Frankia alni ACN14a: one gene and its partner. The main gene of each other region encodes a partner of the protein of the gene in region 2 in a complex. Links are inferred from orthologs where the notes say so. Each region holds a gene or a part of one and is shown on either strand. Other genes may lie near its edges.

Region 1 (14,906 bases), 3.8 Mb from region 2 along the record:
CCGCCTCTCCGGCTTCTCCTGTGTCCCCGGCTTCTCCGCCGCCTTCACCCCCGGTCGGCGCCACGCCGGTGCCTGGACTCGCGGTCTCGCGAGTCGGCCTCGCCCGGGCCGCGGTAGCGCTCCCCCTCGCGGCGGTCGTCGCGATCACCGGCTGCGGGGTGCTGCTCATGCAGACGTCGGTGTCGGGCAGCCGTCCACTCTGGGAACACCAGGACCGCCTGCGCGGCCTGGACCTGATGGTCGACGCGGCCATCGTCACCCGACGGGTGGCCCGGCCCGGTGACGTCGTCGCGGTCGGCGGCAGACTGGCCCGTCCGGGTTGGCTCTACGCGATGGAGGCCAGCGACGACGGGCCGCGCGAGCCCAGCGATCTCCAGCCCGGCCCCGCAGGGGACGGCCGCCCGCGGCGAAGCGGCGCCGGCGGCACGGCCGACTCCGCCGCCGGCGAGAGGTCTGCCGGCGAGAGGTCTGCCGGCGAGAGTCCCGCGACTGAGACGTCCGCCGGCGAGGTGTCCGCGGACGGGGTGTCCGCGGGTGGAGGGTCCGCCGGTGGCGCCCGGGTGGCGATACCCGCGCCGCGCCGCGCCGTCCTCGTCGGCCGTTCGGGGGCCGACGGGGTGAGCGTCGTCGATGGCCACCGGCCCGCGGGACGTGCGGCGGATGCCCGGGCGGCCGGAAGCGGCGGGGCAGGTACGCCCGCCCGGATCCCCCGACGGGACACCGTCTTCTTCGGCGGCGCCGCGCCCGCGCTGCTGCGCCAGCTTGCGCAGCGCCCCGTTCCGCCCGGGCACCTGCTCGTCTTCGTCTTCGACATCGAGCGGACGGGCCTGGCTGGTCAGCTCGCGCCGTTGCACCGGGCCGGCTGGTGCGCGACCGAGGACTGGACCTTCCGGCTGACCGGCGTGCTGACCCGCTATGACCGTTGCTCCGCAGGCACCCCGCCGCCCCGGCGGGTCATCGTCGCCTACCACTGACCCGGCCTCCGCCGGTGACCCCGACCATCGGTGTCGGGGCTCGGCGTCCGACGTCACGCCCGAGCGGCGCTACGTCGGTGACCTCGGCCCGCGGTGACCTCGGCCCGCGGTGGCCCCGGGCTCGCAGCGGCGGCTGATGCGGGCCGACGGGACCCGACGGCACCGCGGCGTATGCCCCGCCCGGTGCAGCGGGGATGCTTGTCGGGTGCGCGATCCTCTGCTGCTGTCGTCCTGCCTCTCCCGACCCGCGGTCCCCGGCGGCGGTCCACCCGGCTGGCTGCCTCGGCCGGGGTCCGGCCGGCCCCGCCCACCCGGCGCCGGCACCGCCGCCACTGTCGGTGGTGGCTCAGACGGCGACGGTGGTGCCGACGGCGGGGATGGCACCACCGGACTGGCCCGGGTGGGTGTGCGATGACCGACTCGGACCCCTCGCGTCCGGTGCGTCCCGTGGGTCCCCCGCCAGCGGCACCGGCGGCCGCGGCCGAGCTGTTCGGCCCGCGTCTCGCGGCGGCGGAGCGTTTCACCGAGCTGCTGGCGACCGCGGGAGTGGAACGCGGGCTGATCGGTCCGCGGGAGACCGACCGGCTGTGGGAGCGGCATGTGATCAACTGTGGGGTTCTCGCCGAGGTCGTTCCCGAGGGTGCCGACGCCGTTGACGTGGGCAGCGGCGCCGGTCTGCCGGGAATTCCCCTCGCGCTGGCCCGCCCGGACGTGCGGGTCGTGCTGCTCGAACCGATGGAACGACGCTGCCGCTTTCTGCAGGAGGTTGTGGCTGCCGTGGGTCTGGAGGAGCAGGTTTCCGTCCTGCGTGGCCGCGCGCCGGATGCCGGAATCGGCCCGGAGGGTCGTAGATTCGGGGTTGCCGTCGCACGCGCGGTCGCCCCGCTCGAGCGGCTGGGCGCAATCCTCCTTCCGATGCTGCAACCGGGTGGTGTCATGCTGGCGATGCGCGGTTCGCGGATCCTGGAGGAGTTGCAGGACGCGCGCGGCAGTCTCGGAACCCAGGGGTGGCATCCCGTGGATGTCGTGGTGTGCGGAGAGGGACGGGTGGACGAACCCACTCGCGTCCTCCGAGCCGTGCGGTCATCCCAGCTCTCCCGGGCCGAAGGCAGGAAAGGGCGCGGCGACGGTGAGCGGCACGATGGCAGACAGGTCAGACGAACGGCGCGGGACTCACGACGATCACGGGAGGTCGATCGTGACCAGCCGACGCGTGGGCAGTCTCGTTCCACGTGAAACAGCGTCGACGGGCCGAGGCGGATCCGTGGGCGGGGGATATCGGGGTCACGACTCCGTCATTCCCCCGCTGGACCCGCTCGACCGGTCGACCCCGATCGGAGCGGCGGCGGCAGCAGCAGTGGAAGCCTTGGCGGCAGAACGACGACAACCATTCCCCCGTCCCACTCGGCGGCGCATCATCTCGGTGGCCAACCAGAAGGGCGGCGTGGGCAAGACGACGACGACGGTCAACCTGGCCGCGGCCCTGGCGTCGCACGGCATCCGTGTCCTGGTGATCGATCTCGATCCGCAGGGAAACGCGTCGACGGCGCTCGGCATCGACCACCACTCCGGCGTCCCCTCCATCTACGAGGTGCTGCTCGGGGACCGTCCGCTTGACGAGGTCATCGTGGCCTCGGCCGAGGCACCCGCGCTGTTCTGTGCCCCGGCGACGATCGACCTGGCCGGTGCCGAGATCGAGCTCGTCTCGCTCGTGGCGCGGGAGAACCGCCTGCACCGGGCCATCCAGAGCATGCAGCGTGAGGTCGACTACGTCCTCATCGACTGTCCTCCGTCGCTGGGCCTGTTGACCGTCAACGCGCTGGTGGCGGCGCGGGAGCTGCTCATCCCGATCCAGTGCGAGTACTACGCGCTGGAGGGACTCGGCATGCTGTTGCGCAACGTGGAGCTCGTCCAGGCCCACCTCAACCAGGACCTGCGCCTGTCGACGATTCTGTTGACCATGTACGACTCGCGCACCAGGCTGGCCGATCAGGTCGTGCACGAGGTCAAGGAGCACTTCGGGGACCGGGTGCTGGGCACGACGATCCCCCGTAACGTCCGGCTCGCGGAGGCCCCGAGCTACGGGCAGTCGGCGCTGACCTACGACCCGACCTCCCGCGGCTCCCTGTCCTACCTGGCCGCGGCCCGTGAGCTCGCCGAGCGGGGCTTCGAGCCGAACGGTGCGGTCAGGTGAGCGCGCGCCGCAGCGGACTGGGGCGCGGGCTCGGGGCGCTCATCCCCGTCGCCCCCCCGCCCGCGGACGGGCCCGACGCCGTTCGCCTCGCGGCCGACGGAGGCCGTCCCGACGGCGGGGGCGGGCCCCTCGGCGCCTTCGGCCTGCGGGGTGGGGACAGCACCGGTCCGCTGCCCGTCCACGGCGCCACCTTCCGCGAGCTGGAGGTCGGGTGGATCGTCCCGAACCCGCGCCAGCCTCGGACGCACTTCGACGAGGACGCGCTGGAGGAACTCGCGGCGAGCCTGCGCGAGGTCGGCCTGCTTCAGCCGGTCGTGGTCCGGCAGGTGGCGCGGGAGCAGTACGAGCTCGTGATGGGAGAGCGGCGCTGGCGGGCGTCCCAGCTCGCCGAGCTGACCCGCATCCCCGCGATCGTGCGGGAGACCGCCGACGACGCCATGCTGCGCGATGCCCTGCTGGAGAACCTGCACCGCCAGCAGCTCAACCCGCTGGAGGAGGCGGCGGCGTACGAACAGCTCCTCAAGGACTTCGGGGCGACCCACGAGGAGCTCGCCGGCCGGCTCGGCCGGTCCCGCTCGCACGTCACCAACACCATCCGCCTGCTCGGCCTGTCGCCGGCGGTGCAGCGGCGCGTCGCGGCCGGCGTGCTCTCGGCGGGGCATGCGCGGGCGCTGCTCTCGCTGCGGGATCCCGAGGCCCAGGACCGGCTCGCCACCCGCATCGTCGCGGAGGGGCTGTCCGTCCGGGCCGTCGAGGAGATCGTCGCGCTGGACGAGGACACGCCGCGCAAGCGCGCTCCGCGCGGCCCACGCTCGACCCCACCCACCCTGTCGCGACTCGCCGACCAGCTTTCGGACCGCTTCGAGACGCGGGTGAAGGTCGACATGGGTCGCACCAAGGGAAAGATCACGGTTGAGTTCGGCTCGCTTGAGGACCTGGAGCGGATCGTCGCGGTGATGTCCCCCGCGACCGCGTCGGACGCCGCTTCGCCGCGTTAGTCGTCCCGGCCGCGTCGCCGTCGTCGCGTCCTCGCCACGACGGCGGGCCCATGACGCCCGCGCCTGCCTACGAACCGGTCCGAGGCGCGGCCTGGTCGGGCGCGGCTGGGCCGGCCGACCCGACGGGAACGCGTCGTCGCGGTGCCGTTCGACGCCGCGGTACCGGCGGTGGCGGTGGCGGCGAACCGGGTTTGATCCCGCTATGTCGCCCGACGGGGGACGCGCGGGAAGCGCGAGGACCGCCGGTTCCTGGAGAATCGCGCTGACGGCCCGGCGGGAGGATACGCGGGAAGTGGCGAGGACCGCCGGTACGGGACGCGGGGGCGCGGCGTCCCGGCGGCGGTCAGGCGGGGTTGCCGGCTTGGCCGACCTTGCGGAGCACGCCCTCCGGCGTCATCGAACCGAGCAGCCGTTCCAGCGCGACCTCGACGTCCTCGCGCCAGCTCACCGTGTTCTTCACCTCGAGACGCAACCGAGGCCACCGGTGATGGGGACGGACCGTCTTGAATCCGACGGCCAGCAGGTAGTCGGCCGGCACCACGCACCGGGTGCCCGAGTCCTGCAGGTCACCGAACGCCTCCACCGCCTTGAACCCCCGCCGCAGGATCTCCTTGGTGACGGACTGGATGAGGATGCGTCCAAGGCCCTGGCCGGCGAACTCCTCCACGATGAGCGCCGTCATCAGCAGGACCGCGTCCGGTGACACTGGGCTGGTGGGGAAGGCGACCGAGCGCGGCACGTACGCGGGCGGCGCGAACATGACGAAGCCGGCCGGGACGTCATCGATATAGACGATTTTCCCGCAGCTTCCCCATTCGAGAAGCGCCGCGGAAACCCAGGCCTCCTTCTCCAGGTCGGTGGCTCCGGTCTCCTCCGCGCGACTGCGCGCGACCGGATCGAGCTCCCAGAACACGCAGCGGCGGCAGGGCAGCGGCATGTCGTCGATGTTGTCCAAGGTGATGTTCGCGATGCGACGGCTCATCGAAAGGGCACTCCCGCGGTCGGCCACCGGGCCGCCGTCCGCAGCGGTTGCGGGGACGGCGGCCGTGTTGGCCTCAGCCTAGGCCGACCGGCGCGGATCAACCCTCGACGCACCGCTTCCGTTTCACGTGAAACCCCTCTCGCACCCGGAGTGTGTCCGGAGCCGGGTGGCGGCGGGCCGGCGGGCCGGCGCTTCTCCGTCCCCGTCGACGAGGGGCCGGCGGACCCGTCAGGCGCGACCGGCAAGCCGGGGGACGTGGAGCTGGCCCGTCGGGGCGTCCAGCTCCGGCGGGAGGAACAGCCGCTGCGTCGCCGCGAGAACCGCCTCGGCGACCGCGGCCCGGAAATCGGTCGAACCGAGCGCGCGGGCGTCGTGATCGTTGGTCAGGTAGCCGAGGTCGAGCCGGACCGTCGGCATCCGGGTGCGGCGGAGCAGATCCCAGACCTTCGGATGGGTGCGGCAGTCCAGCATGTCGGTACGGGAGACGATCTCGCGCTGGACGAGCTGGGCGAAGCGCTCGCCGACGGCCGAGGATCCGCGGGCGTTTCCGTAGTAGTAGGCCGATACCCCCTGCGCGTGGCGGGAGGTGCTGCCTTCCGTGTGCAGGGAGATCAGGAGGTCGGCTTCCAGCTCGTTCGCGCGGGCGGCGCGTTCCTCCTCGCTCGGCGACTCGTCCGGGCCGTGGATGAGGTGGGACTCCAGGCCCGAGTCGAGCAGGCGGGTGGTGAGCCGGGCGGCGAGATCGGCCATCAGGTCCCGCTCGCACAGGCCGCCGCTGACGATGCCGAGGTCGTCGCCACCGTGCCCGGGATCGAGGGCGACAACCACCCCCAGCAGTGAGGTGCCGCGGGCGAGCAGGCGGACGGATTCGCGCAGCACATCGGGACGACCACCGGTCACGGTGCGGCGCAGCCGCTTGAGCTCACGCAGCGTCCGCGGGCCGCAGCGGCCGTCCGGATCCAGGCCGCGGTTGCGCTGGAAGTCGCGCACCGCGCTCTCGGTGCGGGGGCCGAAGATGCCGTCGGTCCGGCCGATGTCGAAGCCCATGTTGAACAGGCGCTCCTGCAGCGCGGCCACGTCGTCTCCGACGAAGGGGTGCGCGGCGCTGAAATAGAGCAACCTGTCGCCGAGATTGTGCCGGGCCTCCTCGAGCGCCCGCGCCGTATTCGGACCGAGTATCCCGTCGACGGACAGCCCACGACTCTGCTGGAAGGCCCGCAGCGCATTGTCGAGGTCGCGATCGAACCGGTCGGGGGGAGCGGGCGCCGCACCGCCCGCGCCGCCGGCCGGTTCCTCAGCCGGGCTGTGCACGCCCACCGCGGCGGCCGGGTCGGCGGCCGCGGCGGGCAGCCCGACCCCCTTCGACTCCCCGGGACGGGCCACGGCCGGCGCTGCCTCGCCCCGTTCCCCGCTCTGCCGGGGGGTCACGGGAAGAAAACCGAGATAGGTCAGGGCCGCCCGAACCTCGGCGACGGCGGAATCTTGGTCTCCCAGCCGCAACAGCTTCACAAACGTGTACCTTTCAGCTTGCCTGCCCCCAACGTGTTCCCCGGCGGAACCCGGTGGTCGGGGCCGCCGCGTCGACGAACTGTTTCGCGACTGCCGATTGCTGAATCTCAAGCCTAGGGCATGCCCGCGTGGTCCCGACTGGCCGCGAACGGGATCCTCCGTCATTGACCCAGCGTGACCGACTCGGCCACGCTGTGCTGTGAAATCCCCATTCCCGCCGCCGACCCCCCGCCGGTCCCGCTGGCCAGGCGCCGTCCCCCGGACACGCAGACGGCCCGCCGGCGGGAACGCGCGGCGGGCCGTCGGGGGCGGCCCGCAGGGCGCCCACCCGCCAGGGTGAGCGCACCGCGTGGCCGCGGAGAAGGGCCGGTGGTCAGGAAACGATCAGATGTACGCGGAGAGGTCGCGCAGCAGAGCGGCCTTCGGCTTCGCGCCGACGATGCTCTTGTCCACCTCGCCCTTGACGAAGACCGCCATGGTCGGGATCGACATGATCTGGTAGTTCCGCGCCGTCTCCGGGTTCTCGTCGATGTTCAGCTTGACGATCCGCAGCTTCTCGCCGTGCTCCTTGGCGATCTCCTCGAGGACCGGCCCGACCATCTTGCACGGGCCGCACCACTCGGCCCAGAAGTCCACGAGGACCGGTACGTCGCTCTGGAGGACCTCGGCGGTGAAGGTGCTGTCGGTCACGGGGGTGGTGCCTGCCATTGCTGTTCTCCCTGCTGGATGTGGTGGCGGCTGGAAGTGAGTGGTCGTGGGGTCCGACCCGCGGGGGCGGCGTCAGGCCGGCTGCGGCGCCGGGGTGGAGACCCGCGGGGCCTCGGTGGTCGTCTCGCCGGGACCCTCGCCGGCGGCGATGAAGCGCTCCGCGTCGAGGGCGGCGGCACACCCCGTGCCGGCGGCGGTGATGGCCTGCCGGTAGGTGTGGTCGACCACGTCGCCACAGGCGAACACGCCGTCGAGGTTCGTCTTCGTGGTGGGATGCGCGACCTTGACGTAACCGGCGTCGTCCAGTTCGAGCTGGCCGCGGAGCAGCTCGGTGCGCGGCTCGTGGCCGATCGCGACGAACAGGCCGGTGACTTCGAGTTCGTCGGTCTCCCCGGTGACCGTGTCCCGCAGCCGGACGCCGGTGAGCTTGTCCTCGCCGAGGATCTCGGCGACGTCGGCGTTCCACCGGAACCGGATCTTGTCGTTGGAGAAGGCCCGCTCCTGCATGATCGCGCTGGCCCGCAGCTTGTCCCGCCGGTGGATCAGAGTGACCGACCGGGCGAACCGGGTCAGGAACGTCGCTTCCTCCATCGCCGAGTCACCGCCGCCGACGACGGCGATGTCGTGGTCGCGGAAGAAGAAGCCGTCACAGGTCGCGCACGCCGACACCCCGCGCCCGAGTAGCCGCTCCTCATGCTCGACGCCGAGCTTGCGGTAGGCCGAGCCGGTGGCGACGATGACGGTACGGGCGAGGAACGTCTGGTCCTCGACCCGGACGACCTTCGGGTTGGCGGTGAGGTCGAGCTCGGTCACGTCGTCGGCGACCAGCTCGGCGCCGAAGCGCTCCGCCTGCTGGCGCAGCTTCTCCATCAGCTCCGGGCCCTGCACGCCCTCGGGGAAGCCGGGGAAGTTCTCGACCTCGGTGGTGTTCATGAGCGCGCCGCCGGCGGCGACCGCGCCCTCGAAGACGAGGGGCCGCAGGTTGGCCCGGGCGGTGTAGATGGCGGCCGTGTAGCCCGCCGGCCCCGAGCCGACGATGATGACATCGCGCACGTCGTCTGCCGGTCGATCACCGTGACCGGTGACGTCCTGGACCTGCTGCTGGGCTGTCACACCCGCTCCTTCCACGCTGCGCGATTCCCCGTCAGCCGGGGTGGACCCCGCCGGTGCCCATCGGCCTCGGTGGTGCTTCGCGATCCCTGGTCGTAGGTCTGATCCGTGAAGACGGTGTCCGAGAGCGACAACGGTCTTCGAGGGCGTCTGATTCCATCGTGTGCCCGCCGGTGCCGAGCAGCCAGTGACCACCGGTGTTGCTGGTCACGCTACCTGCGCAACGTGGTCGCGCTGTACCACAGTGCGGCGGAGACGCTGACGACGCCGCAGTGCGCGTCGACGACGAGCACCCGTGCCGCCGCCGGTTGCATGGGGATCGACAGCACGACCAGCAGCGCCGGCTGCCCGTCGTACCGGACGAGGTCGACCGCGAGGATCTCGCCGCCCGACTGGGCGATGAGGCTCTGGTAGCAGGAGCGCAGGTCCGGGGTGTCGAGCAGGGTGCGCAGCCGTTGGCCGGCCGTGGCCGGCGGTGCCGCCACCACGGCGGCGGGGTGGCGTGCGGCGGCCGGGGCGACCGCCTGGAGCGGCACGGCGCCCGTCGCCGCGGCATCCGCCTCGGCGCCCCCCGTCGGGCCGGTCAGCGGCAGGGGCAGCGCCACCGAACCCGCGATCTGGCCCGTGAGCAGCTCCCTGCCGTGCTGGCCGACATCAGCCGGGGCGACGGTCGTCCGCGAATCCGCCATCATGGTCAGCCGGCCCGGCCCGGCTCCGGCGGCCGCGGCGGTCGCATGCCGGCCCTGCGCGACGCTCGATGCCGCGACCGGATGGTCGGCGGCCACCACCCGAAGTCCGTAGAAGGCGAGGACCGCCGCACCGAAGGTGACGAACGCCGCGCAGACGGCCGCGATCGACACCCAGTCCCACCCCGGGGCCGCCCCCACGCCCGGCGCTGGTCGCCGCTCCGGGCGGGCCGCGGGCCGCCGGCCGGGGCCGATCCGCGCCGGACCCCGGACGGGTCGGATTTCGCGCCCGCCGCCGCCTGTGTCGCCGGTGGGCCCACCGCCCCGGGTCCGCGCGCCGGTCTGAGGGGTGCCGGTCTGGGAAGCGCCGGTCTGGGAAGCGCCGGTTGGAGGAGCGCCGGTCGGCACCGCGGCCGTCGGGCCGGTGGGGGAGCGGCCCGCGTCGGGGGCCGGGCGTGGCGCGGGCGCGTCGGTCGTGGTCACCGCGGCACCGGGGCGGGCCGCGGCATCGTGCGGCGGGTGGGGCTGGGGAGGCATCCGCGCGGCCAGCGCCGCCTGGATGCGCTCGGCGACGTCGCCCGGCATCGTCATCGCGGCCAGCCGGGACAGGTCGGCGCGGACCTTGCGGAGCGCGGCGATCGACTCCCGGCACACCGGGCAGGTCTCGACGTGGTCACGAGTCGAGCGGGTGACCGGCTCACCACCGGCGACGGCGTCGAGCAGCTCCACGTCGGGATGGTGGTCGTGCCCGCGGGACCGGCGGCCGAGTGGGAAGGCGGGGCGCGCGTGGGCGGGCCGGCGACGGTCGTCCGGCGGGTCGGTCGTCATTGTCGATCACCTCCTCCGGCGGGTCCGGGCGCTGTGGGCCGCGTGGTGGGGACTGCGGCCGGCGGACCGACTGCGGGCGTCCGGCGGCCGCTTCGAGGTGGCCGCCGCATCGTGGTGTCCTACCTCTGAGACGGTGGGCGGCGCCCCGGGGTTCCCGAGCGGCGGGTGACCGAGGAACAGGGCGAGGCGCGCCCGACCCCACGAACAGCGACTTTTCGCCGTGCGGACAGGCACATCGACCAGCCGAGCACCGTCCGCGAAAAGCGGTTCCCGCCCCGCCCGTCAGCACCACGGCCGGGCGGACGCCAGAGCGCCCGGCCGAACCCGACGTCGAGCCGAGACATCGTCACCCTGGGTGCTGCCCGGCCACACCCATCATCGCCGCACCGCCCGCGCCCTCGACATCCGGCCCCACGGCCTCAACCCACGGCCCCACGGCCTCAACCCACGGCCTCACGGCCTCAACCCACGGCCTCACGGCCTCAGGAGGGCCCTCCCCCACGGCCTTCCGGCGCGGATCCACCGCCGTGTCCGCATCCAGGCCTGCGAGCAGGCGCAGCCCGTCCTCGGCGGGGCTGTCGGGGGCCGCGGACAGCACCAGCAGCTCCAGGCCTGACGCGTCTGGCAGGGCGAAGTTCTCCTGGTGTAGTTCCAGCAGTCCGACCACCGGGTGCCGGTACGCCTTGCGTCCGTGTGTGCGGGCGCGCACGTCCGCGCGGGCCCAGAGGCGGCGGAAGCGCTCGCTGCCCATCGCCAGCTCGCCGATGAGCGAGGCCAGGCGGGGGTCCTCGGGGTACCTGCCGGCGGCCAGGCGCAGGTGCCCGACGACGTCGAGGGTGCAGTTCTCCCAGTCCGCGTAGAGGCCGCGCTCGGCCTCGTCGAGGAAGATGTGCCGGGCGGTGTTCAGGCCCGGTATCGGCCGGCCGAACAGGAGCCCGGCGAGGCGGTTCCCGGCGAGCACGTCCAGGCGGTCATCCATGATCAGTGCGGGTGCGTCGGTGATCAGGTCGAGGACGCGCGCCAGCTCCGGCCGGACTCGCCCGCTCGGCGCCTTCGCGCGGCGCCGGCGCTGTCGGGCGAGCCGGTGGAGGTGGCCGCGTTCGGTCTCGTCGAGGCCGAGGACGCGGGCGAGCGCGTCGAGGACCTGCTCGGAGGGCTGGGTCGCGCGGCCCTGCTCCAGGCGTACGTAGTAGTCGACGCTGACTCCGGACAGCAGCGCGATCTCCTCGCGGCGCAGCCCCTCGACCCGGCGGCGGCGGTCGGTGGGGATGCCGACGACCGCCGGGTCGACCCGGGAACGCCGGGTCCGCAGGAAGCCCGCAAGATCGTCCATGCCTCCGAGTATGGCCTCGGTGGTGTCCGTGCAGGTGGTCCTGTCGCTACCAGGAAGTCCCGTCCGACGGACGAGGCGCCCCTGAACGCCGGGCGCCGCGGCGCCCACGATCGACTGCACCCGATCCGAAGGAGTTCCCGTGAAGACCCTGATCGTCTACGCCCACCCGGAGCCGACGTCGCTCAACGGCTCGCTGAAGGACCTCGCGGTGTCCACCCTGGCGACCGACGGGCACGAGGTGCGGGTCAGCGATCTGTACGCGATGAACTGGAAGGCGGTCGTGGACGCCGCGGACTACGGCCCCGACGCCTCCCGCCCGCTGAAGGTCGCCCTGGACTCGGGCCGGGCCTTCGACGCCGGGACACTCACCCCGGATGTTCTCGCCGAGCAGGAGAAGCTGCGGTGGGCTGACACGATCATCTTCCAGTTTCCGCTGTGGTGGTACACGATGCCCGCGATCCTCAAGGGCTGGGTGGACCGGGTGTTCACCTACCACTTCGCCTACGGCGTCGGCGAGCACAGCGACACCAGGTACGGCGAGCGTTTCGGCGAGGGCACCCTCGCGGGCCGCAGGGCCCTGCTGTCGGTGACCGCCGGCGGCCCGCAGTCGCACTACGCCGCTCGCGGGATCAACGGGCCCATCGACGACCTGCTGTTCCCGATCCAGCACGGCATCCTCTACTACCCGGGCATCGAGGTGCTGCCGCCGTTCGTGCTGTACGGCACCGACCGGATGACCGGCGAGGACTACCCGGATGTCGCCAGGGCCTGGGAGCAGCGCCTGCTCACCCTGGAGTCCACCGAGCCGATCGCGTTCCGGCCGCAGAACTTCGGCGACTACGACCTCGGCTCGCTGCACCTGAAGGAGGGGCTGGAGCCCGCGGGTCGCACGGGTTTCGGGCTGCACGTGCGCGGTCAGTAGCGGAAGGTGACCTCGGCTATGGCGCCGCGGTACGGCTTGCCGTCAGCGGGAGTCGGGGAGATCCGCGGCAGCGAGGTCACCCACAGGACCCAGTACTGGGCCTGGGTCAGGTCGGAGGGCATGGCCAGGCTGACCGGGCCGACGGCCCCGGCCTTGGACACCACGGTCTGGTAGCCCTCGATCGAGTCGGCCGGGGAGGCGGCGCTGCGCAGGTCGAACGACACCGGCCCGCCGGCCACCTGCACCGTCACCGACGTGGGGCTGATGGGCTTGTCGAAGTTCAGCTGCAGACCGACGCCTGACTTCAGACCACCGAAGTTGCTGGTTGTGTAGCCCTCGGTGTGCCAGACCGTGGACGGGTTGCCGTCGACGACGTTCCCGACCTCGCTGTCCCTCTCACTGCCGTCGCCGTTGTCCGCGGGGGGATCGAAGGAGTTGACCCTGACCGGCCTCAGGACGGTGCCGCTCGGAAGTGCCTGGGCCGGAGCGGTCGCGGTGGGCGAGGCGCCGCCCCCGTGCCCGCCGCTCTGCGACACGATCACCGCCACCACGGCGACGACGGCGACGACGACGAGAGCGATCCACGGCACCATGCGGCCCCACGAGGACCTCTCCTGGCCGCGTTCCCGCCCCGGGCCGGACGGACGACGGTCCGACGGACGACGGTCCGACGGCGGATAGCCGGCGCGGCCCTCGGGGTAGCCGCGACTGTCGCGGTCGCGGTCGTCGTAGCCGCCACGCGTGTCGAAGCCGCCGCCCCGACCGGCGCCGCCTGCCTGCGGGCCGTACCGGGCGTTGCGACCCTCCTGGGCCCCGGCGGGGTAGCCGCCGGTGTCGGCGTAGCGGCCCGGGGCGGGATAGTCGGCGGTGGCCCCGTAGTCGGCGCTGGCCCCGTAGTCCGCGGTGGTCCCGTAGTCGGTGGAATCGAGGCGGTTGACGTCCATCGCCTCGGTGCTGGCGGCGTACTCACCCAGGCTCATCAGGCCGGTGTCGAGCACGGCGTCGACCGGGTTGATCGACTCCAGCTCGTCGACGAGCTCCGCCGCCGTGGCGATGGGGGTGCCGGCACGCTCGTCGCCGAGGGTGGCCATGGTGATGGCGTCCAGGTCGCGCGGCACCGACGAGGTGACCTGCCGGGGGGTGCGCAGCCGCCCGCCCGAGGTCGGCGCGGTGGGCAGGCCGCGGTCCCCACCGAGGGGCCAGTGGCCGGTGAGCCCCGCGTACAGCAGGCCGCCGAGCGCCCGCAGATCGGCCGCGGCGTCGTCTCCCGCAGCCGTGCCCACCACCCTGGTGGCCTCGGCGTCCTCCCCGTCATCGCCGGTCCCGGCGCGGTCGGGGCCGTCGAGCTCTGCGGGCGTCGCCGACCGCTCCAGCTCGGCGAGCACGCCGCCGATCTCCAGATCGATGATCTTCACGGTGCCGTGGCTGGAGACGATGACGTCACCGGGGTTGAGATCGCCGTGATGGATGCCCCGCTCGTGGGCCGCGGCGATGACCCTGGCCGCGGCGAGCACCACGGCGCCGGCCTGCTCGGGGCGCAGCGCCCCCTGGGCCGTGAGCTGGCGCAGCGTCCTGCCGTCGACCCACTCGGAGACGACGTAGGAGATGCGGCGTGATCCGGTGGTCGTCGTCGTGGCGTCGTAGGTGGAGGCGGCACCCGGGTGCACGAGCCGGCCGGAGTTGATGGCCGCGGCGAGCAGGCGCCGGGCGGCCTGTTCCCGGTTCGGGTCCGCGGCGGCGCCGTTGTCGCCCGGGCTCGTCGGGCCGTGCTCGACGATGCGTACCGCGACCGGCCGGGCGAGCACGTTGTCGTCGCCGCGCCAGAGGGTGACCGGCCCGCGACTGGTGAGCGCGGAAAGCAGGCGGTAGCGGCGGTCGAGGACGGTCTCGGCGAGGACCGTGGTGCCGGCGGGGGTCGCGGAGCTCCGAGCATCGGCGGCGGTCAGCGTCACGTCGTCGACGTCCTCAGCCTGCGGTCGGTTACTTCCGTCGACCACAGCGCCTCCGTCGTCCACGGGCCAGACGGGGACGATCCGCCGTCGGGCTTCCCTACCTCACCCGGGCAGGGGTCCGCCCAGTGTGCCGTGACCGTGGGCGGAGACCCCGAAATCCTTCGTCGCCCGGAGCTTGTCGCCACGGTGAACGACGTGACGAGCGGAGGCTGCGCCTGGTTCACCGGCGACGTTGGGCGGGGCCCGCGCACAGCGTGTCCAGTGTACGAGGATGGCCGGAGGATCTCGCGAATGTCTTGGGACAACCCGCCCTTGTGTACCGGCTGTGACGATGGCCGCCAAGTCGCCTCTGGTCGGCCTTCGGGGCCGCCGGCCCGGCCGGGTCCGGATAGGCCCCCACGGGGGCCGGAAGGACGTTTCCCCCGACGACGACGGAGCCGCCGGCGGTCGTCGGGCTCTCGTCCAGCCATGCGCGTCGCGGCGAATATCCGCCGTATACCTACGTATCAGTAGTGTAATCCCTGGGTGTTACTCGACTACACCGCGTTAGGTTGACGAAAGGGTCGGCGGGTACTGCCGGCCTCGCCCACACGGGCATTGCCCGACCGTGGTCAGCAGGAATTCGCCGGGTCGGGCTGGCCCGTTGGTGCCCGCCGCGGGTGTCGGTCGGCCGTCTGCGCCGGCCCGGGCCGGGCCGGCGCGGGCTCCGC
Region 2 (15,162 bases):
CGCCTACGGGATGACCGAGGTTCCGATGATCGCCGTCGGCTACCCCGACGACGACGTCGAGCTGCGCCGGGGGACCGACGGGGCGCCCGTGCGCGGCATCGAGATCCGAGCCGCCCGCCTCGACGGCACCGTCGCCGATCCGGGGGAGGAGGGCGAGCTGCAGATCCGCGGCCCGCAGGTGTGCAAGGGCTACCGGGATCCGGCGCAGAGCGCGCAGGCGTTCGTCGACGGCTGGTTACGCACCGGCGACCTCGGGATGGTCCGCCCGGACGGGCGGATCAAGCTCACCGGCCGGATCAAGGACATCATCATCCGCAAGGGCGAGAACATCTCCGCGCGGGAGGTCGAGGACCTGCTGGGCACCCACCCGCTGGTCGCCCGGGTCGCCGTGGTCGGCCTGCCCGACGACGAACGCGGCGAGCGGGTCTGCGCGGTGGTCGAGCGGGTGCCCGGCCAGCCCGACCTGGACTTCGCCGAGATGCAACGCCACCTGCTCGCCGCGGGCCTGGGCCGCTACAAGCTGCCCGAGCAGCTCGAGCTCACCGACGAGCTGCCCACCCAGGGTTCGATGCTCAAGATCTCCAAGGCGGCGGTCCGCCGCGAGCTGCTCGCCCGCGCCGGGGCCGGCACCTGACGGGAGTGCGGCGCCGGCCTGAGCCTGGGTCGGCGCCGCACTGCACCGCCACCGCACTGCACCGCCACCGCACTGCACCGCCACCGCACTGCACCGCCACCGCACTGTGCCGCCACCGCACTGTGCCGCCACCGCACTGTGCCGCCACCGCACTGTGCCGCCACCGCACTGTGCCGCCACCGCGCTGCGCCGTACCTGACGGATGGTCTGGGTCATCTGACGGACACGTCATCGGAAAAGGGCACTCAAATGCCCATCTCTGTATAAGTTTCCCCACCCCGCGAGATGTGGCATGCTTCACGAATCTGGCAGCGTGTAGACGTCCGGGGAGGTCGCAGTGGATCTCGGGATCGCGGATCGCGTCGCGGTGGTGTCCGGTGGTAGCCGCGGCATCGGGCGCGCGGTCGCCGAACTGCTGGCGGCCGAGGGGGCGCGGGTCGTCGTGACCGCCCGCGGCGCCGAGGCGGTCGGCGAGGTCGTGGAGACGATCCGCAAGAACGGCGGCGTCGCGCACGGCGTGGCGGCGGACATGACCGTCGGCGAGGAGATCGAGCGGGTCGTGGCGCAGGCCCGGGAGCAGTTCGGGCCGCCGGACATCGCCGTCAGCAACGTCCACGGCCCCGGCCCGGGGGACTTCTTCGACCTCACCGGGGACGACTTCGCCCGCGCCTTCCGGGAGATGACCCTCAGCGTCGTCCACCTCACCCGGCTGGTCGCGCCCGCGATGCGGGAACGCGGCTGGGGGCGGCTGGTCAACATCGGCTCGGGCGCGGCAAAGGAGCCGCCGCCCGAGCTCAAGCACATCCTCGCCAACACCGTGCGGGCGTCGGTGGTGACGCTCAACCGCTCGCTGGCCAACGAGTTCGGCCGCGACGGCGTCACCGTCAACACCATCGGCACCGGCTTCATCGCCACCGAACGCATGTGGGACTACGTCGGCGGCGTCGGGGCGCAGCGCGGCCTCGCGCCCGCCGACATGATGACCCAGTTCAGCACCGGCATCCCCGTCGGCCGCCCGGGCCGCCCGGAGGAGATCGCCGCCGTGGTGGCCTTCCTCTGCTCGGCCTGGGCCGGCTACGTCACCGGGCAGCTCATCCCGGTCGACGGCGGAGCGCTGCGCTCGGCGTTCTGAGCGCCCCGGCGGACCAGCGACCAACGGACCAGCGACCAGCGGATCAACGGACCCAGGGAGGCCACATGTCGGCCGGAGAAGCCCAGCCCCTCACCTTCGAGGACCTGCCCGTGCGCGACGACCGGGACGCCGCGTGGCGGCTCATCCGCGAACGCGGGGGAATCGTCCAGCTCGAACCCGACGTCGCGCTCACCGATCACACCCTCGTCGAGGCCGCGTTCCGTAATCCGGCGGTGTTCTCCTCCCGGCAGGCCTTCGACAGCCTCGGCAGCCCGCTCCCGCTGGTCCCGATCGCGTTCGACCCGCCGGAGCACGCCCGTTACCGGCACATCCTGCAGCCCTTCTTCAGCCCGCGCAGCATCAGGCCGTTGGAACCGGAGTTACGCCGCCAGCTCGCCGAGCTCATCGCGCCGCTGCCGGCGCGCGGCGCATGCGACTTCGTGGCCGACGTCGCGTCGGTCTTCCCGGTGCAGGCCTTCCTGACCTTCTTCGGTCTCCCGCTGGACATGCGCGACCAGTTCGTCGCCTGGAAGGACGCGATCCTCGCGTTGAGCGACCCGTCCGGGGCGATCAGCACCGACGAGGCCGACCTGCGCCACGCCGGCGAGCTGTTCACCTACCTGTCCGAGCTGGTGGCCGCCCGCCGCGGCGTTCCCGGTCCGGACGTGCTCAGCGAGCTGCTCTGCCTCGACGGCGACGACGCGCTCACCGACGCCGAGGTGATCGGCCTGTGCTTCCTGTTCGTCCTCGCCGGCCTGGACACGGTGACCGACGCCCTGGGCTTCGGGATGGAGCGCCTCGCCCGCAACCCCGACCGCCGCCAGGAGATCGTCGACGATCCCGGCCTCGTCCCCGCCGCCGTGGAGGAGCTGCTCCGCCTCGACCCGCCGGCGCCGTTCGTACCGCGGATCACCACGGCGCAGACCGAGCTCGGCGGCCGCACGCTGCCCGCCGGCACCCGGGTCACCGCCTACATCGCCGCGTGCAACCGCGACGAGGCGCGCTACCCCGATCCGTACGGGGTCGACTTCCACCGCGGCGACAACCCGCACGCCAGCTTCGGCGTCGGCGTGCACCGCTGCCTCGGCTCCCACCTCGCCCGCCTCGAGATGCGCCTGGTCTACGAGGAGTGGCACCGCCTCATCCCGCACTACGACATCGCGCCCGGGTTCGCGCCGACGGTGAAGTTCCCCCGCGGCACCGTCGGCCTGGAGGCCCTTCCGCTCGTCCTGACCCCGGGCGCGTCGCGGTGAGGGCCGCGATCGACCGTGACCTGTGCGTCGGGCACGGGTTGTGCTACATGCTCGCCCCCGACGTCTTCCAGGACGACGACGAGGGCTACGGCCAGGTGACGGCCGACGGCCCGATCGCCGCCGACCGCGTCCAGGACGCCCGGCGAGCCGCCGGATCCTGCCCCGAACGCGCGATCACCCTCACCCTCTCCGCCGCCGAGCGCACCGCCGACGCCACCGGCGGCTGACCGCGTCGCGACCGACCGGTGGCGCCCGCGGGCCGTGAGGATTCCCGTTCGCGGCATCCCTCTGTTTCTCCCCTCGTGCCGACGGCGTGGGGGGAGGCGCTGGATACGACAACCCGTTGAAGAAGAAGGGCACCTGTGTGAAGCGCCAGATATTACGACCGGCCGTGTGTCTCGTGGCCCTCGTCCTCGCGGTCGCCGCGTGCGGCAGCTCCGGCGGCTCCGGTGGCAGCTCGGGCGGGTCCGGGGGCGGCGCCTCGGCGGCCCCGGCGGCACCGAAGTCGCCGGCACCGACCGGCAGCCCGCTGGTCATCGGCACGGTGGGCCAGTTCAGCGGCTTCGCCGGCGTGATCTCCAAGGCGACGGCGGACGCCGTGCAGGCGTGGGCGCAGTGGACCAACGACCGGGGCGGCCTCAACGGGCACCCGGTCAAGGTCGTCGTCCGCGACGACGCCAACGACCCGGCCAAGTCCCTGGCCGCCGTCAAGGGCATGGTCGAGAACGATCACGTGATCGCGCTCGTCGGCACGCACGAGTCCGGGCTGGAGTCGGCCTGGCAGAAGTACATCGACGAGAAGAAGATTCCGGTGATCGGCGGATCCGCCACCGCGGCGCTGTGGCTGACCGACCCGAACTTCTTCCCGACCTCGGACACCGCCGTCAACTACGTCGTGTCCGAGGTGAACGCCGCCAAGATCGCCGGTAAGAAGAAGCTCGGCATGGTCGTCTGCGCCGAGGTCCCCGCCTGCGCGCAGGGACTCACGCTCGCCGGCGGCATCGCCACGAAGCTCGGGCTGCAGTTCGCCTCCGGCCTGGCGATCTCGTCGTCGTCGCCCAACTACACCTCCCAGTGCCTCAACATGCGCTCGGCCGGGGTGGACTCGATCATCCTCAACAGCTCGGGTGAGGTCAGCGAGCGCTTCGTCGCGGACTGCGCGAAGCAGAACTACCGCCCGCAGCTGATCTCCCCGGGGCAGAGCTTCCTCGACAAGCTGCTCGACAACGCCAACTACAACGGCGCCTACATCGCGAACGACTCGTTCAACTGGTTCGGCGGCGCGCCGGAGTCGGCCGACTTCCTGCAGGCGATGAAGACCTACAAGTCGAGCACCCCGCTGAACGCCAGCGCCAGCGCCGGGTGGGCGGCGGGCGTCACGTTCGGCAAGGCGGCCGCGAAGATCGGGCCCAGCCCGACCTCCGCCGACATCTACACCGGGCTCTACGCCCTGCCGGCGAAGAACACCCTCGGTGGGCTGATCCCGCCGACGACCTACACCAAGGACAAGCCGGCGGTCTCCACTCCGTGCGGCTGGTACGGCGTGATCAAGAACGGCAAGCTCACCGCTCCCCACGGCGCGGGCGCCATCTGCGTCGAGTAGCGGCTGCTGTCGAGTAGCGGCCGCGACGAGCCCGTGCCGGGGGAGTGCCCCGCCGGCACGGGCTCGTGGTCGTCGTCCCCCGCTCAGCGGCGCGCCGGACGCCGCATAGTCGTTGTGTCAGATTTGTTGCCGTTCCGTGGAGGGGGTCGTGGCACGTCGGCCCGCCCCGCCGACCGCGGGAGGCGACGGCTCCCGCCCCGCTCGCCCGCCAGGGCGTCCCGGTGGTCGTGGGATCGTGCTGGCGCGGCGGGCGCCCGGCGGGGCCGGCTTCACAGGGTGACGGTGCCAGCAGGAATGTGAGGTGAGCCGGCGCAGCTCGGATTCCGGTGACAGATCTGTTAGAAATGGAAGGGGTCGGTGGCTAATCGGCCCGCGGGCCGCGGCTGCCATCCGGGTACAGCGCCGCGGCCCGCTCATCGCTCATCGCTCATCGGTCAACGCCCATCGGTCAACGGTCAGCCTCGGCCGGGTGGCCGGCGGGCAGCAGCTCGGCGAGGAGCCGGTCGACGCGGGCGCGGATCTCGTCGCGAATGGGGCGCACGGCGTCGATGTCCTGGCCGGCGGGGTCGTCGAGCTTCCAGTCCTCGTAGCGGGTGCCGGGGAAGATCGGGCAGGCGTCGCCGCAACCCATGGTGATGACGACGTCGGAGTCCTCGACCGCGCCGACGGTGAGGATCTTCGGGGCCTGGTCGGTGAGGTCGATGCCGACCTCGGCCATCGCCGCGACGGCGGCGGGGTTGATCTGCTCGGCGGGCGCGGAGCCGGCCGAACGGACCTCGACGCGGTCGCCGGCGAGGTGGGTGAGCCAGCCGGCGGCCATCTGGGAGCGGCCGGCGTTGTGGACGCAGACGAACAGCACCGACGGTTTCGTCGTCATCCGAGCGGGTTCCTCTCGCGCGGTGGACGCCGCGCCCACCGCGGACGGGCGCACGCACCCGGACGGGTCGACGGGTGTGGGCGGGGTGACGGGCGTGGGCGGGGTGACGGGTGCGCGCGGGGTGACGGGTGCGCGCGGATAGAGCAGCCGCACCAGCCCGCAACCGACCGCGCCGCCGGCGGCCTGGGCGGCGATGAAGGCGGGGGCGGAGGCGGGGGCGATCCCCGCGAAGCTGTCGGAGAACATCCGCCCGACGGTGATCGCCGGGTTCGCGAAACTCGTCGAGCTGGTGAACCAGTAGGCCGCCCCGATGTAGGCGCCGACCGCGGCCGGAGCCCGTTCGGCCCGGTGGGACCGGGCCAGCGCGAAGATCAGCAGGATGAGGCCGGCGGTCGCGACGACCTCGGCGAGCACATGCGTCCCCGCGGCGCGGTGGTGGGTCGCGACCGATATCGCGGACCGGTCGAACATCAGGTTCGCCAGCACCGCACCACCGACGCAGCCGGCGACCTGCGCGGGCAGGTAGGCGGCGGCGTCGCGCCACGACAGCCCGCCGAACGCGGCGTCGACCAGGCTGACAACCGGGTTCAGATGCGCCCCGGACACCGGGCCGACCATGAGGATGACGGCGAACAGGCCGGCGGCGGTCGCCGCGGCGTTCTCCATCAGCTGCAACCCGACCTGGCCCGGACTGAGCTGGACCGCGGCGATCCCCGACCCGACGACCAGGGCGGCGAGCAACATGCTGCCCACCGCCTCGGCGGCCAGCCGCCGCGCCAACGCCGGCCGCCCACCCGGCTCGATGTCCGCCACGGGGTTCAGCGGGTCCCGGCAGGCGCCGGTTCGATCGCGACATCGACGGCGGTGTCGGTGGTGTCGGTGGTATGGGCGGTGTCGGCGGCGGCGGCGGTGGTGTCGGCGGTGGTGTCGGCGGCCGGGCCGCAGTCCACCCCCGGCCCGCAGGCGCAGGCCGATCCCGGCCCGCCGCCCGACCCCGGCCCGCCACCCGGCTCCACCATCCGCAGCGTCGGCACCGGCCCGTCGACGACGTCGGAGAGGACCGTGTAGACCTCCCACGGCGCGCCGTCGGGGTCGTCGACCCAGACCTTGTCCTGCACCGCGTAGCAGCAGGCGGTGTTCTCCTCGACCGCGGTCTCCAACCCGGCGCCCGCCAGCCGGGTCGTCGCGGCGGTGACCTCGTCGGTGGATTCGACCTCGACGCCGAGATGGTTCAACGCGCCCGCGACGCCGCTGCCGCGGACCTCCGGGTTCTCGATCAGCACCAGCTTCAACGGCGGCACGTCGACGGCGAAGTTCGCGTACCCCGGCCGACGCTTCGCCGGCCCGACCCCGAACAGCGTCGCGTAGAACTCCACCGCCGCGTCCACGTCGGACACGTTCAACGCCAACTGCACCCGCGCCATCACGATCACCCCACACATCGACAGTCGTCTATGTCCCGGTGAACGGAGCATCTCCGCAGACATAGACCGCTGTCAATCCCTCGTGGCATGCTGGACCGTATGGTCACGACCTCGACGCCCGCCCCCGCCACGGTGTCGACCGGTCGGCCGGACGAGACCGGCAGCGAGCTGGCCGGTGCGCTCGGGGCCTGTTGCCCGCCGCTGGCCGCCACGCCCCTGTCCGCCCACGACGCCGACCAGCTCGCCGCCGTGCTCAAGGCCATCGCCGTCCCCGCCCGGCTGCGACTGTTGTCGATGATCTACGCCCGCGACGGGGGTGAAGCCTGCGTCTGTGAACTCACCGAACCCCTCGGGCTGACCCAGCCGACCGTCAGCCACCACCTGAAGGTCCTCGTCGACGCCGGCCTGATCAGCCGGGACAAACGCGGCGTCTGGGCCTACTACCGTCCCGTGCCCGGCGCCCTCGCCGCCCTCGGCGCGCTGTTCACCCCCCGGCCCGACGCCACCGGCACACGGCCGGAGAACTGCGGGTAGGGCGTGGCACGTATCGACTGCGTCGGCAAGGCCAGGAGGCTGATGGCGGTCGGGGCGCGCACGGGTCCATAACCTCCTGCCGCTGCTGACCACACTTGGCCGTGACCACCGCCAACCGATCTACACCCTGTGCGTGATCGACAGGGTGCTGAACTGCTTCAGCCCGAACCCCATCCCGATGATCTTGGTGTTCCGCGGAACCGCGCCGTGGCGGCGCACAAGCAGGCTCAGGACAAGCGCCGCGCAAGGTCGGCGCACAGGCGGACGTCGCCGGCCGGCGGTAGGACGACTGACATACTTCCCTGGATGCCCCCGGGTCTTGTCGCAGGGGGCGCGGCGGCCCGGGGCGGCAGGTTCGCCCGGCTCTGGCCAGGGCGGGTCCACCGCCGCCGGGCTGGTCCCATCGTCGAGGAAAGGCTGGTTGCATGGGCGTAACTATCGAGGTCCTGTCGCCGGGGGATGGCAAGACCTTCCCCAAGAAGGGGGACGCGGTGACGATTCACTACGTCGGCACCCTGCTCGGCAGCGGCAAGAAGTTCGACTCCTCCCGTGACCGGGGGGAGCCGTTCAGGACCGAGATCGGTGTCGGCAGGGTGATCAAGGGGTGGGACGAGGGGGTCCCCCAGCTCTCGCTCGGCGAGAAGGCGGTACTCACCATCACGCCCGACTACGGGTACGGGCCTCGGGGCTTCCCGCCCGTCATCCCGCCCAACTCCGACCTCGTCTTCGAGGTGGAACTCCTCGCGATCAACTGAGCTGACGCGAGAAGGATCCGCGGCCCGGCTGTCGCCCTGGAGCCGGACCGCGGATCCCCCGGCCGCGTCCGTCGGCAAGGTCGTCGACCGTTGCCGGCGGGCGCCACCGAGTCACGGGGGAACGTCACCGGGCGGGAGAACCGCCGCCCGGTTCTGCGCGGCCGGCCGCGGGCGCGCGCCTCGCCGTCAGCGGGGCAGCAGGAACTGCGCGGCGCCGGCGATGGCCACGCCGCCGGTCTGACGCGCGCAGCTCAGGTCCACCGAGACCAGCCGGCCCTCGGGCTGCTCCTCGATGGCCGTGACCACCCCGGAGCAGGTCAGCACGTCGTCCGGCCAGACCTGCTCGCGGAAGCGGACGTGGAACCGGCGGACGTTCTCCGCGCCCAGCCAGTCGGTGGCGAAGGTGGCCAGCAGGGCCGCCTGGTGCATCCCCTGGGAGAACACCGACGGGTAGCCGGCACGTTGGGCGAACGTGTCGTCGTAGTGCATCGGGTTGAGGTCGCCCGACGCCCCCGAGTAGCGCACGAACATCTGCCGGGTGAGCGGCCCGAACGAGCGCGGCTCGGGGGAGGAACCCACCGCGAGGTCGGCGAGGGTGGTGCCGGGGGCCGTCATGCCTTCGTCTCCGTCCCCGTGGCCGTGGCCGCATCCGCCTTGGGCTCTGCGGTCTTGGTGGCCTCTGCGGTCGTGGTGGGCTCTGCGGTCGTGGTGGGCTCTGCGGTCGTGGTGGGCTCTGCGGTCTTGGTGGCCTTCGCGGTCTCGATGTAGGTCGCGCGGCCCTCGGCGACCAGGGTGCCCGCCTCGTCGCGGAACTCGGTGACGATGACGGCGAACTTCATGGTGCCCCCGCGCCGGCCGGGCTTCTCGTAGCGCTCGGCGAGGCGCTCGGCGGCGTAGAGGGTCTGCCCGGCGCGCGGCGGCGGGCCGTGGAAGATGTACTCCTGCTCGCCGTGCAGCAGCCGGCGGCGGTCGAACCCGTGCGGCACGCGGGCACCCTCGGGCGCCCAGCGGTTGGCGTTGATCAGAAACGTCGGCGGGACCACGGCGTCCGGGTGCTGGTATTCCGGCGCCTCGGACTGCATGGCGAGGGCGAACTCACGGATCTTGCCGCGTTCGATCGGGAACTCCCACGCGGCGCCCGCCTCGCTGGGTGCGCTCATCAACTGCTCCGTCGGGTCGTCGGTCGAGGTGGTCAGGCGGTGCGCCCGGGGTCGCGATCTCACCGGCCCGTCGCCGGGCGGCGCCGTCGTGCTGCGTACTGCGTGCCGCGCCACCGTGACGTGCTGCACGCTAGCAGGAGGCAGAACAACTTTCTAACACTGCCGTCATTCTCCGTGGGCGTCTCCGCGGGCGCCTGTCCGCGGGCGGTGCGGTTCAGGCGGCGGTTCAGGCGGCGACGCGGTCGAGGCCGCGGCGGATCATCCTGATGGTGCGGCGGGCGTAGGCGGAGGCGACCCGTTCCGGCAGCCCGCCGCTGGTCATCAGCAGCACGCCGAGGCGGCTGTTGATCAGCGTCATGACGGTGGCGGCGAGCAGTTCGTAGTAGTCGATGTGCTCGACCGGCCGGCCGGACAGCTCCTGGTAGCGGGCGATGATCGCGGCCCGGTCGGGCACGCCCTCCAGCCGGGTCAGGCGCTGCGCCTCGCAGAGGAAGTCCTCGAACATCAGCCACCAGCCGAGGTCGATGCCGGGCGGGCCGACGGTGGCCGTCTCCCAGTCGAACATCGCCTGCACGGACTCCTCGGCGCCGAAGCTGATGTTGCCGACCCGGGCGTCGCCCCACACGATGCCGGCGGAGGAGTCGTCGGGGCGCTCGCGCAGCAGGTGGTCCACGGCGGCGGCGACGGTCTCGGGCTCCCAGCGCAGGCTCGGCTGCGCCCAGGTGTGCCAGTCGCGCAGCCCCGCCAGGTAGCGGTCGAGCGCGGTGCCGGTGCCCTCGGGCGTCAGGAAGTCGAAGCCGTCGTGCACGTCGATGCGGTGCAGTGCGACCAGGGCGGCCAGCGCGTTGTCGTGCATCACCGACCGCTGCGCCGGGCTGAGTTCGACCGTCCAGCCCTCGGCGTGCCAGCTCGGGACGTCGCCGGGCACCCGGCCGTCGACCCGGCCCATCAGGTAGAACGGCGAGCCCAGCACGGTGGGATCGGGCTCGATGTACCAGATGGTCGGCACCGGCACGCCCGGGTGCGGGGCGAGCGCCTGCATGATCCGGGCCTGGCGGACCGCGTCGGGGGTCACGAAGAGCTGGTGGCCGGTGGGCTCGATGCGCAGCACGAGGTCCTCGGCGCGGCGCGGGCCGTCCGGCGGGGTCCAGGCCAGGTGCAGGTAGAGGGTCTCGTTGGAGTAGCCGGCCTTCGGCGAGGTCAGGGGCGAGATCTCCACGTCGGTGGCGCCGTGCCGATCCCGCAGCCACCCGGCCAGGACCTCCCGGGTCTCCTCGAGATCGCGTCGTGCCGTGGTGGCCATCCTGACTCCTTCCGCCCGCGTGTCCCGGTTGTCGACCGCCCGGACCGGCTGATCGCCCAAATACTAGACACGGATGTCAGAATAGGGGCATGACGACGAACAGGGACCGCGATCTGACCGGTGCTGCCCGGGTGGCGGACCGCCTCGGCGCCTACGTCCTGCCCGGCCGGGTCGCCGATCCGCGGCCCGCGATCGGTCAGGCGCAGACCGCCGAGCACCTCGGGCTCGGCACCGTGTGGCTCAGCGAGCGGTGGGGGACCAAGGACTTCGGCGTGCTCGCGGGCGCCATCGGCCAGGCCACCAGCCGGGTGCGCATCGCCTCGGGCATCACCCACTTCCTCGTGCGTCACCCCGTCGTGCTGGCCTCCACCGCGATGACGGCGCAGGCGCTCAGCAGCGGGCGCCTGACGCTGGGCTTCGGCCGTTCGGTCGGCCCGATGTGGAAGGCCGTCGGCCTGCCGGCGATGACCAACCAGGTGCTCGTCGACTCCGCCGACATGCTGCGCCGGCTGTGCCGGGGGGAGAAGGTCTCCTACGACGGCCCCGCCGGGCGCTTCCCGGTCATGCGCCTGGGCGACCTGCCCGACGTCGCGCCGCCGGAGCTGGTGTTCGCCGCGATCGGCCCGAAGAGCCTCGCGCTCGCCGGGGCGCACTTCGACGGCGCGCTGCTGCACCCCTTCCTCACCCCGGAGGCCGTCGCCCGCTCGGTGGCGATCGTGCGCAAGTCCGCGGCCGAGGCGGGGCGTGACCCGTCGACGGTGAAGGTCTACGCCACCGTCGTGGTCGCCCCCGACCTCACGCCCGAGGAGGAGACGGCGGTGGTCGGCGCGCGGGCGGTGACCTACTTCCAGATCCCGGGCTTCGGCGAGCGCCTCGCCGGGGTGAACGAGTGGGGCGTCGAGCCGCTGGCGGCGCTGCGCTCCCACCCGCTGATGGCCGGCCTGCGCGGGTCCGCCGACAACGTCTTCACCCGCCACCAGCTGCTCGACGTCGCCGCCACCCTGCCCCCGTCGTGGCTGACCGACGCCGCCGCGGTGGGCTCCGCGGGCACGTGCGCCGCCCGCCTCGACGACTACCTCGACGCCGGCGCCGACGAGCTGGTCCTGCACGGCTCCACCCCGGAACTGCTCGGCCCGGTGCTGCAGCACTTCGCCGCGCGAACCCCGGCGAACACAGCCGGTGCGTAGTCCGCGCGGGTACTGTTTGCACATCGGTGACATGAACGCCAGAATTAAGTGATCATACGGTCGGGCGGGAGCCCGGGCGTCGTCCTCCTCGGGCCGGTCCGGTCGTGGCCCGGCCGCCCGACCTGATCATCAGTGGGAAAGAGACCTCCTTGTACACCCACGAGAATCTCTTCATCGGCGGCTGGGTGCCGCCGGCCTCGTCCAGGGTGATCGACGTGTTCTCCCCGGCGACCGAGGAGCCGATCGGGCGCGTGCCGAGCGCCTCGATCGCCGACGTCGACGCGGCGGTGGCCGCCGCCCGCGCCGCCTTCGACACCGGCCCCTGGCCGGCGCTCGACCCGGCCGAGCGCGCGCAGATCGTCGGCCGGCTCGGCAAGGCGATCCGGGCGCGGGCGGAGGAGTTCGCCGATCTGATCTCCGCGGAGGTCGGCTCGCCACGGGCGTGGTCGACCCTCGGCCAGGTCGGGATCGCCACCGCCGTGTTCGCCACCTACAGCGGCATCGGACGCAGCCACGAGTGGGAGACGACCCGCAAGGGCGGCTTCGGCGGCCCGGTGCGGGTGCGCCAGGTGCCCGTCGGCGTGGTCGGCGCGATCGTGCCGTGGAACGCGCCGCTGTTCGTCGCCGCCCTCAAGCTCGCCCCGGCACTGCTGGCCGGCTGCACCGTCGTGCTCAAGCCGGCCCCCCAGACCCCCCTGCACACCTACCTGCTCGCCGAGGCGGCCGAGGCGGCGGGCCTGCCCCCGGGCGTGCTGTCCATCGTCCCCGGCGAGGCCGCGGCCAGCGAGCACCTGGTCCGCCACCCCGGCGTCGACAAGATCAGCTTTACCGGGTCGACGGCCATCGGCCGCCACATCGGCGAGCTGTGCGCGCGCGACCTGCGCCGCTGCACGCTGGAGCTCGGTGGCAAGTCGGCGGCGATCCTGCTGCCCGACGTCGACCTCGGCACGAGCACCGTCGAGGCGATCGTCGGCGGGGCGATGTCCAACGGCGGGCAGATCTGCGTCTCCCAGACCCGCGTGCTCGCCCCCCGCGAGCGCTATGACGAGGTCGTCGACGCGCTCGGCGCCCGCATCGGCGCGCTCACCGTCGGCGACCCGCGCGACCCGGCCACCGAGGTCGGCCCGCTGATCTCCAGCCAGGCCCGCGAGCGGGTCGAGGGCTACCTGAGTTCCGCCGAGGCCGACGGCGCCCGCCTGGTCACCGGCGGCGGTCGGCCCAAGGGCCTCGACCGCGGCTGGTACGTGGAGCCGACCCTGTTCGCCGACGTCGACAACGGCATGCGGGTCGCCCGCGAGGAGATCTTCGGCCCGGTCATGGTCGTGATCGGCTACGACGGCGTCGACGACGCGGTGCGCATCGCCAACGACTCCGACTACGGCCTCGCGGGCGCGGTGTGGACGACCGACATCGCCGCCGGCGAGGCGGTCGCCGGGCGCATCCGCGCCGGCGGCGTCGGGGTGAACTCCAGCGCCGGAATGGATCTGGGCAGCCCGTTCGGCGGGTTCAAGCAGTCCGGCATCGGCCGCGAGGGCGGTCCGGAGGGGCTGGCGGCCTACACCGAGTACCAGTCGATCATCCTGCCGGCGGGCTGACCCCCAGGCGGGCCGACCGGCCGCCGCCCCCAGCACCGAACCACCGACCAGTACCGGATCGCCGACCAGGAGCGGACCGCCGGTAGCGACGAGAGGACCACACGACAGTGCAGACCAAGGCCGCGGTGCTCTGGGAGCCGAACGCCCCGTGGGCGGTCGAGACGATCGAGCTCGACCCGCCCAAGCACGACGAGGTGCTGGTCGAGCTCCACGCCTCGGGCATCTGCCACTCCGACGAGCACCTCGTCACCCGCGACATGCCCTTCCGCATCCCCTGCATCGGCGGGCACGAGGGCGCCGGGGTCGTGCGCGAGGTCGGTGCGCACGTGTCCTGGCTCAAGCCCGGCGACCACGTCGTGTTCGGGTTCATGCCGTCGTGCGGGCGCTGCCCGTCCTGCTCGACCGGCCACCAGAGCCTGTGCGACCTCGGCGCCAAGCTCTACAGCGGGCGGCACATCTCCGACGACGGCTACCGCCACCACGCCAAGGGCGAGGACATCTCCACCGCCTGCCTGATCGGCTCGTTCGCCCACCACACGGTGGTCAACGAGGCCAGCGTCATCAAGATCGACAACCATTACCCGCTGGACCGGGCCTGCCTGCTGGGCTGCGGGTTCGTCACCGGCTGGGGCTCGGCGGTCTACGCCGCCCAGGTCCGCCCCGGCGACGCCGTGGTCGTCGCCGGGGTCGGCGGCATCGGCGGCGCGGCCATCCAGGGCGCCAAGCTCGCCGGCGCCAAGGTGATCGTCGCGATCGAGCCGGTCGAGACGAAGAAGGACAAGGTCCTCGAGCTCGGCGCCACCCACGTCGCGACCTCCTGGCAGGAGGCCCCCGCCGTCGTCGCCGAGGCGACCTGGGACCGCGGCGCCGACGTGTTCATCTGCGCGATGGGCGTCGGCGACGGCAAGCTGGTCAAGAAGGCCCTGCGGATGACGGCCAAGCGGGGCACCCTCGTCGTCACCAACATCCACCCGGCGACGGAGACGTCCATCGACGTGAACCTGATGGACCTCACCCTCACCGAGAAGCGCATCATCGGCACGCTCTACGGCTCGGGCAACCCGCGCGCCGACATCCCCAAGCTGCTGGAGCTCTCCAGCGTCGGCCAGGTCGATCTCGACATCATGGTGTCGCGGACCTACCCCCTCGACGACATCAACGACGCGTTCGACGACCTGCGCGCGGGCACGAACCTGCGCGGCGTGCTGCGCTACCCGGCCGCCGACGCCGCCGCCTGATCCGTCCCGCTCGCCTGCCCGGCTCGCCCCCCCCGGGTCCCGCCCTCCCCACGTCTCGCCGCACCCAGCGCGCCGCACCCAGCTCGTCGCACCCAGCTCGTCGCACCCAGCTCGCCGCCACCGTCCGAACGACCACCGGAGCGCGCCGCACCCGTCCCGCGGTGCCGCCGCACAGCACGAGGAGAACCGGCCCATGAGCCTGATCGCTGACGTCGACCTGGACGATCTCGACTGGTGGACCCGGCCCGCGGCCGAACGCGACGCCTACTTCGCGAGCGTGCGCGCGTCCGGGGAACGCCCCTACTTCCCCGAACTCGACCTTGCCGGCAACACCCGGGGCCGCGGCTTCTACGCGGTGACCCGCTACGCCGACGTGATGGAGGTCAGCCGCCGGCCCGAGGACTTCTGCTCCGGCGAGGGCACCAACATCTTCGACCAGCCGCTGGACCTGCGGGAGTTCTTCGGCT

What was found.
Region 1: the proteins of FRAAL_RS36355 (region 2) and trxA are in contact, whole or in part, in an NMR structure (PDB 2IPA), measured with the Bacillus subtilis proteins. The link is inferred for Frankia alni ACN14a from one-to-one orthologs.

What each region holds. Positions count from the first base shown.
Region 1 is NC_008278.1:7,477,768-7,492,673, reverse strand. Bases 5,704-8,381 are described here. They hold trxA (thioredoxin), read right to left. Parts: upstream 7,366-8,381; coding sequence 7,042-7,365; downstream 5,704-7,041. Other genes in these bases: trxB (thioredoxin-disulfide reductase), read right to left, coding at 7,438-8,381; FRAAL_RS30025 (N-acetylmuramoyl-L-alanine amidase), read right to left, coding at 5,704-6,657. Also shown: FRAAL_RS30050 (glycosyltransferase family protein), read left to right, coding at 1-974; 16S rRNA (guanine(527)-N(7))-methyltransferase RsmG, read left to right, coding at 1,422-2,210; FRAAL_RS30040 (ParA family protein), read left to right, coding at 2,398-3,168; FRAAL_RS30035 (ParB/RepB/Spo0J family partition protein), read left to right, coding at 3,165-4,166; FRAAL_RS30030 (GNAT family N-acetyltransferase), read right to left, coding at 4,510-5,148; more of FRAAL_RS30025, read right to left, coding at 5,377-5,703; more of trxB, read right to left, coding at 8,382-8,478; FRAAL_RS30010 (RsmA family anti-sigma factor), read right to left, coding at 8,688-9,989; FRAAL_RS30005 (helix-turn-helix transcriptional regulator), read right to left, coding at 10,336-11,322; FRAAL_RS30000 (NAD(P)H-dependent oxidoreductase), read left to right, coding at 11,462-12,244; FRAAL_RS29995 (protein kinase family protein), read right to left, coding at 12,238-14,241. UniProt on the Bacillus subtilis protein: Participates in various redox reactions through the reversible oxidation of its active center dithiol to a disulfide and catalyzes dithiol-disulfide exchange reactions.
Region 2 is NC_008278.1:3,646,934-3,662,095, forward strand. Bases 3,786-6,719 are described here. They hold FRAAL_RS36355 (arsenate reductase ArsC), read right to left. Parts: upstream 5,500-6,719; coding sequence 5,071-5,499; downstream 3,786-5,070. Other genes in these bases: FRAAL_RS14685 (ABC transporter substrate-binding protein), read left to right, coding at 3,786-4,622; FRAAL_RS34960 (ArsI/CadI family heavy metal resistance metalloenzyme), read right to left, coding at 6,318-6,719. Outside these bases: FRAAL_RS14665 (class I adenylate-forming enzyme family protein), read left to right, coding at 1-634; FRAAL_RS14670 (SDR family oxidoreductase), read left to right, coding at 972-1,766; FRAAL_RS14675 (cytochrome P450), read left to right, coding at 1,832-3,019; FRAAL_RS14680 (ferredoxin), read left to right, coding at 3,016-3,246; more of FRAAL_RS14685, read left to right, coding at 3,411-3,785; more of FRAAL_RS34960, read right to left, coding at 6,720-6,923; FRAAL_RS14700 (ArsR/SmtB family transcription factor), read left to right, coding at 7,023-7,457; FRAAL_RS14705 (FKBP-type peptidyl-prolyl cis-trans isomerase), read left to right, coding at 7,883-8,212; FRAAL_RS14710 (MaoC/PaaZ C-terminal domain-containing protein), read right to left, coding at 8,399-8,827; FRAAL_RS14715 (FAS1-like dehydratase domain-containing protein), read right to left, coding at 8,824-9,372; FRAAL_RS14720 (phosphotransferase family protein), read right to left, coding at 9,599-10,675; FRAAL_RS14725 (TIGR03857 family LLM class F420-dependent oxidoreductase), read left to right, coding at 10,765-11,862; FRAAL_RS14730 (aldehyde dehydrogenase), read left to right, coding at 12,012-13,457; FRAAL_RS14735 (NDMA-dependent alcohol dehydrogenase), read left to right, coding at 13,565-14,695; FRAAL_RS14740 (cytochrome P450), read left to right, coding at 14,889-15,162. UniProt on the Bacillus subtilis protein: Catalyzes the reduction of arsenate [As(V)] to arsenite [As(III)]. In vitro, can dephosphorylate para-nitrophenyl phosphate (pNPP).